DNA from 2 places in the Lysinibacillus sp. CNPSo 3705 genome. Region 2 is predicted to be linked to the other one. Evidence: a T-box and tRNA genes for the amino acid it is inferred to sense, from the RefSeq annotation. Region 2 holds a T-box; the other holds one or more tRNA genes.
What was found. The T-box of region 2 lies ahead of argS (arginine--tRNA ligase). A T-box ahead of a tRNA ligase gene usually reads a tRNA of that ligase, here a tRNA-Arg.
Positions count from the first base shown of each region.

Region 1 (3,427 bases), on a different contig from region 2:
ACGTGCCATACTTAATACTGTAACAAACTATGATATTTAGGAGGCGCTTTTTTTGACACAATCGTTTCAAAACGAATCATCAAACCAAACATCGTTTAATCAACAACAAAGCCTAAATCATGGTGGACATGAGCAAATGGACTTACATGAAACAATCGGTGCAATCATTGCTTGTATGAATCAATCCATTGTTTTACGTCCACATGTTAAGGACACAGAGTTACTTAGTATTTTGGATCGCCAATATAATTTCACATTAGGTATGTATAACACAATTGTGGAATCTTATAACACAGGTCATGATCCATCTGTTCCTACAGGTCGCTATCAAATGGAGACAGGAAATAATTTTAAATATGGATTAACTCCTGGCCAACCTAAAAAGCCAATGCAAAATGCAAATGAGCTCAGCGATGAATGTATTTCTGGCTTCTTACTTGGCGCTCAAAAAGGTGTGGCAAAAGGTATGACTGCAGCAGCAACAGAAACTACAAACCCTGTTGTTCGTCGCGTTATTGCCGATAGTATTCCCAACTGCATTGAAATGGCATACGAATTATCTATATACCAAAATATGCATGGCTACTATCAAGTACCTCAATTTTCTCAACAAGATATGCAAACAATGCTTAATGCATACAGCACTACAACAAATCCCCTTCATTAATTTAAAAAAACAAGAGCAGCCCCACCTGTGGTCACTATCACCCAGGGGCTGCTCTTGTTTAATGTTTTAATGCTTTTCGTTCATGGATTCGCCAAGTCAAGCCGATCACCTATCGAATAACTAAAAATAGCACCTGGAGTGAATGTTTTGCCATTCATCCTGGTGCTATTTTTAGACTATTTGTAAAAAAAAAGAATCCCCTCAGATAGGATTCTTTTTTTCGACTAGTATAACTAGTCTTCACGTACAGTATGTTCACTAAAAATAATTTGGAGTTGTTGCTTTTTTGAAGGTTTGAAAGGAACATATACGGGAATAATGCCTATTAGGCAATATTTCCATTATATTCCCTTCTCTTTTCCCCACTAAGCAGGCTGCTAAACTACTTATTAGGAGAATTGAGTTATAAAAGTAAATCAAATAATCAGTAAAATGGCGCCCTCGGAGGGAATCGAACCCCCAGTGCAAGAACCGGAATCTTACGTGTTATCCATTACACCACGAGGGCAATTAAACAAAAAAAAAAGTACTCACCCTAGGCTTTAGAAAAGCATGATGTAGATAACCCTCATGTGAAGCATACCTGCAAAATAGTGTACTGTACTTTAACTTATGTGACCTTATCAATTATACAAACCTATTGCCCATATTTCAACTATAGAATGCAAAACATTTTAACTTTTTTTATCTTCATCCAATAAGTATCAAAAACCTACGAAAAAAAGATAACCTACAGACGGATATCACAGATTGTGAATTATGCTGATACCCTTTAAATTTTGGAGACAGTATCTATTTACGTGAGAGCAAAGCGTTTGCGGTACTTCCTTATTTGCGTGGAACGAGGCGGTAATGGGAAATGTTTTTTGTAGCACAGCGAGGCGGTAAGATTTAATGGTTTCTAGGCGAGGGCGATGTGATTGCATCCAAGTTTTTTGTGGCGAAAAGCAAAGCGATTGCATCCAATGTTTTTTGAGCGAAAGCGAAGCGGTAGCATCCTATGGTTTCTGAGCGGGGACGAGGCATTTGCATCCTATGTTTTTGTTGCCAAAGTGAAGCGGCGCATCCAATGGTTTCTGTTGCGAAAGCGAAGCGGTAGCATCCTATGGTTTCTGAGCGAGGGTGAGGCTATTGCATCCAATGTTTTTGTGGCCAAAGCGAGGCGGCGGCGGCAAATGGTTTCTGTGGCGAAAGCGAGGCAGCACTATAAATACGCTAAGGCAAAATTGATTTAATTTATTTTACTTTAACAGGGTTAATATTTGACCTTCCCTGACTATAATGTGTATGATAAGGATACAGCTGAATTACCAAGGAAGTTTTCAGCAAAAGTATTCGAATTTAGTTTTTTAAGGAGGATTTAACATGAATTTAATTCCTACAGTTATTGAACAAACAAGTCGTGGTGAACGTGCTTATGACATCTATTCACGACTACTAAAAGATCGTATCATCCTATTAGGAAGTGCAATTGATGACAACGTTGCTAACTCAATTGTTGCTCAACTTCTATTCCTACAAGCAGAAGATCCAGACAAAGATATTTTCCTTTACATTAACTCACCAGGTGGATCTATCACTGCTGGTATGGCAATTTATGACACAATGCAAATTATCAAGCCACAAGTACAAACAATTTGTATCGGAATGGCAGCATCTATGGGTGCTTTCCTACTTGCTGCTGGTGAACCTGGTAAACGATTCGCATTACCAAATGCTGAAGTAATGATTCACCAACCTCTTGGCGGTGCACAAGGTCAGGCAACTGAAATCGAAATCGCTGCAAAACGTATTTTATTCTTACGTGAAAAATTAAATGGAATTTTATCGGAACGCACTGGTCAACCACTTGAAGTCATTGCAAGAGATACAGACCGCGATAACTTCATGACAGCTGAGCGTGCAAAAGAATACGGCCTAATCGACCAAATTATGGAACGTAAATAAAAAAGTTAATGGCATCCCAGATTATTTCTGGGATGTCTTTTTTTGTTCGACATTAACTGTATTGGTTTGATGGACTTCTTTCCGTCGCAGCGTCTTCTTTCCGTCGCTTCGACCTTTCTTTCCGTCGCTCCGACCCTTCTTTCCGTCGCTCCGACCCTTCTTTCCGTCGCTTCGACCTTTCTTTCCGTCGCTCTGACTCTTCTTTCCGTTGCTTCAGCCTTCTTTCCGCCACAGCGTCTTCTTCCGTCGATCTGACTCTTCTTTCCGTCGCTCTGACTCTTCTTTCCTTCGCTTCAACCTTTCTTTCCGTCGCTCTGATTCTTCATTCCGTCGCAGCGTCTTCTTTCCTTCGCTCTGACTCTTCTTTCCGTCGCTTCGGCCTTTCTTTCCGTCGCTCTGAATCCTCTTTCCGTCGCTTCGGCCTTTCTTTCCGTCGCTCTGACTCCTCTTTCCGTCGCAGCGTCTTCTTTCCTTCGCTTCGCCCTTTCTTTCCGTCGCTCTGACTCTTCTTTCCGTCGCTTCAGCCTTTCTTTCCGTCGCAGCGTCTTCTTTCCGTCGCTCTGACTCTTCTTTCCGTCGCTTCGAACTTTCTTTCCGTCGCTCTGACTCCTCTTTCCGTCGCAGCGTCTTCTTCCGTCGATCTGACTCTTCTTTCCGTCGCTTCGGCTCTTCTTTCCGTCGCTTCGGCTCTTCTTTCCGTCGCTTCGGCTCTTCTTTCCGTCGCAACGTCTTCTTTCCATCGCTCTGACATTTTACTGTCGTAGCCTTTTCCTTCCATCACTTTGGCTCTTTCCGTTGCATCTTTTTCTTTCC
Region 1 is NZ_JAQZSD010000033.1:42,098-45,524, reverse strand. It holds gene PVA17_RS15015 (spore coat protein) at 53-667, shown strand; tRNA gene PVA17_RS15010 (tRNA-Arg) at 1,101-1,175, opposite strand; gene clpP (ATP-dependent Clp endopeptidase proteolytic subunit ClpP) at 2,033-2,614, shown strand; gene PVA17_RS15000 (hypothetical protein) at 2,667-2,846, opposite strand; gene PVA17_RS14995 (hypothetical protein) at 2,828-3,340, opposite strand.
Region 1: it encodes a tRNA-Arg, which carries the amino acid that the T-box ahead of argS (arginine--tRNA ligase) is inferred to sense. The anticodon was not compared.

Region 2 (3,427 bases):
AGTAACACAACTGGCCATGCTTGCTCCCCTAATGCTTCAAACGATACTTCGTAACTATGTTTATTTGCTTTTTCCAAAAGAGTTGAGATACGGGCATACGTATATTGTATATAAGGCCCTGTTTCACCTTCAAAATGCATCATTTGCTCAATCGAAAAGTCAATATCATGAAGACGATCATTCTTTAAATCATTAAAAATAACCGCTCCTACACCAACCTGACGTGCAATGTTCTCTTTATCCACTAGATTTGGATTTTTTTCCTCAATATTTCGCTTCGCCGTAGCTATCGCTTCTTTTAGTACTTCTACTAATAGAACAATCTTTCCTTTACGCGTCGACATTTTTTTACCGTCTTTTAGAATCATCCCAAAAGATACATGCTGTAAGTCTTTTGCCCAATCGTATCCCATCTTCTCAATTACGTTAAATAGTTGTTTAAAATGAAGAGATTGTTCGTTCCCTACAACATAAAATATTTTTTTAGGATCATATTGTTGTTTACGATAAAAAGCAGCTGCTAAATCACGTGTAGCATAGAGCGTAGCACCGTCTGTTTTAGTGATTAAGCATGGAGGCATATTGTCTATTTCAACGACATACGCACCATCTGATTGCACAAGTAGATCTTTTTCTTTCAATTCTTTAACAACAGCAGTCATTTTGTCATTGTAGAACGCTTCCCCAGCGAAAGAATCAAAGTTTATCCCAAGCAATTGATAAATGGTTTTGAATTCTTCGAGTGATGCATCTCTAAACCATTGCCAAAGAGCTAAAGCCTCTCCATCACCATCTTCTAATGCTTTAAATGCGGCACGCCCCTGTTCATTGAGTGTTACATCTTGCTCCGCTTCTTCGTGGAACTTTATATATATTTTTAACAGTTCCTCTATTGGAGCAGCTTCAATTATTTTTTGATCGCCCCATTTTCGATAGGCAACGATTAACTTACCAAACTGTGTACCCCAGTCACCTATATGATTTATACGAATTGCTTGATAGCCATTTTTCTCAGCAATATTCGCCAAAGCATTCCCGATCACTGTTGAGCGTAAATGGCCCATGGAAAAAGGCTTCGCTATATTTGGGGAAGAAAAGTCTAAAACTACATTCCCTTTTGACTCCTGATGAGTCCCGTATAAATTTTCTTCTTTTACTATTTGGCAAAGTACTTGATGTGTAATCGTTGGCTGATGGTAAAATATATTGACATAGCCACCTACTACTTGAACTTCTTGTATTAAATTACAGCTTAAATTGTGTTTTATGTCGGATGCGATACTGTTTGGAGATTTTCTTAATTTTTTTGCCAGTGTAAAGCACGGGAATGCTACATCTCCTAAGCCCAAATTTTTCGGTCTTTCTAGTAGATCTTGAATGTCATTAACAGATAACTCATTATTTAATGCCACAGCGATACTTTTCGCAATTTGTGTATGCATATTCATTCTCCTCTCAATAAAAAAAGCCCCCATCTCTAAATATAGAGACGAGAGCATAGTTATCCCGTGGTACCACTCTAGTTGCCATATAAATATGACCACTTTCCATTGTTAACGAGGTGACTCCCCGATATTCTCTACTACTCATTCGAGAACCTTCTCCAAAGTGCGTTTCATTTATGGCTGCTGCATTAGGCTCACACCATCCCTAATTCGCTTTCCAGTAGCTCCATAAACTACTCTCTTTTTCATCGAATTTGACTGTAATTTCAAAATATTCTACACGAGCTACTAATTATTGTCAACAGTCTTTTCGGAAATATCAAGAAGTAAATGTATGTTTACCTTAAAAATGTTCTGCTGAATAATTAACAATAACACTTTTTTTAGCTCGCCAAACATTTCGCACCTTATTTTTCTTGATGTCATAGTACGAGAGTACGCTCTCCTTAGGTATTTCCAAAATACTATAACCCTTTTTTTCATCAATAAAACTAGATAAGAAATAAAACCCTTCTTTTTTTTCATCGAATTTAACAGAGCGAATTTTTGAATAAATATTACTACTATCTAGTAAGTGCTTTACTTTTTTTTGTTTTGATATCTATTTCAACAACATGCGAAATAGGACTGTCTATAGCTTCATCATAGCTGATAATTACAGAGTTAGCATCTGGTGCCAATGATGCGCCACTAATAAATCTTTCTACATCGGCTATATGTTTCTTTTTTTGTCCTTCCATATCATAAATATCTAAACTGTATTTGGTCGGTTGTAATTTCGTTTGATTTTTATTAACCTCGTCAAGTTTTTTCTGATCTTCGTCCTCGGAGAAAGAAACCACAATTAATTGATTATTGTTCGGGTTATAATTAAAATCTAAAACACTGCTATCCTTGTTGTCTTCGTCCCATATTTGTATTTTCTGCGTATCAAGATTATAGGTAGCCATATGAAAATTTTTAAGTTCATCTCTTAATAGCACTCTCATAAAGATAATTCTTTGCGCTTTGTCTATTTGGATAAAGTCAACGTTATGAAATACAGTGGTTAATTGTTTCATTTGATTCGTGTTTAGGTCATTTTCAAATAATTGTATTGTATGATCTGAAATGCCATCAGCAAAATACAATATATTAGTACGTTCAGAATAAGCGAAAGCAGTAAAATCCGTCGTTTCCTTACTAAATAGTACTTTACTTTTATTTTGACTCTGATCAAAATGATAGAATGTAAACTTCAAACTTTTAGGATCAAACACATTGATATAAAGTTTAGATTCTGAGGGAATATGATCATCAATTGAAAATATTTTTTTACTAAAGACAATGCAAATCATTACGGTAATTATCAAAATTAATGTAAGTCTCTTCAAGATCCCCTCCCTTTCTACTATAAAGTTGCTATTTCGCCCTACTATTTAATGTACCCCTCATCCTTACCTGCTAGAACTCTTCCTAAAGGTTATTTAGCTTACGAGTACTCACAACACATTTACACTTCTTTTTATATAATAAAAGTAAAACCAGTATTATTTGGCAATCGTCTAATAAATGAACACGTAAGGAGGTACGATATGGAGGAAACAATAACAGCAAGCGGTTTATCACGAGATCAGGTGATTGAGGAGTTAATGTCCAATTATGGCCAAGCGATTCTGCAGCTTGTTTATACATATGTACATGATACTGCTCTTGCTGAAGATTTGACGCAAGAGATTTTTATCAAGTGCTATAAGACTCTCTCAACATATCAGGGGCATGCCAGTTTGAAAACTTGGTTATGGCGCATTGCTATTAATCATTCAAAGGACTATATAAAGAGCTGGTACAAGAAAAACGTCGATGTTATCGAAACGAATGTGTTAGAGGAAACGTTAGAAACGAGCGATTTGCTTGAGCAAGTTGTGAAAAATAGTGAGGACGAGGCGTTATTTGACTTAGTAATGGCACTCCCCGTTAAGTATCGTGAACTTATTTATTTT
Region 2 is NZ_JAQZSD010000029.1:45,607-49,033, forward strand. It holds gene argS (arginine--tRNA ligase) at 1-1,448, opposite strand, end outside; T-box leader at 1,483-1,703, opposite strand; gene PVA17_RS13645 (hypothetical protein) at 2,009-2,818, opposite strand; gene PVA17_RS13650 (sigma-70 family RNA polymerase sigma factor) at 3,020-3,427, shown strand, end outside.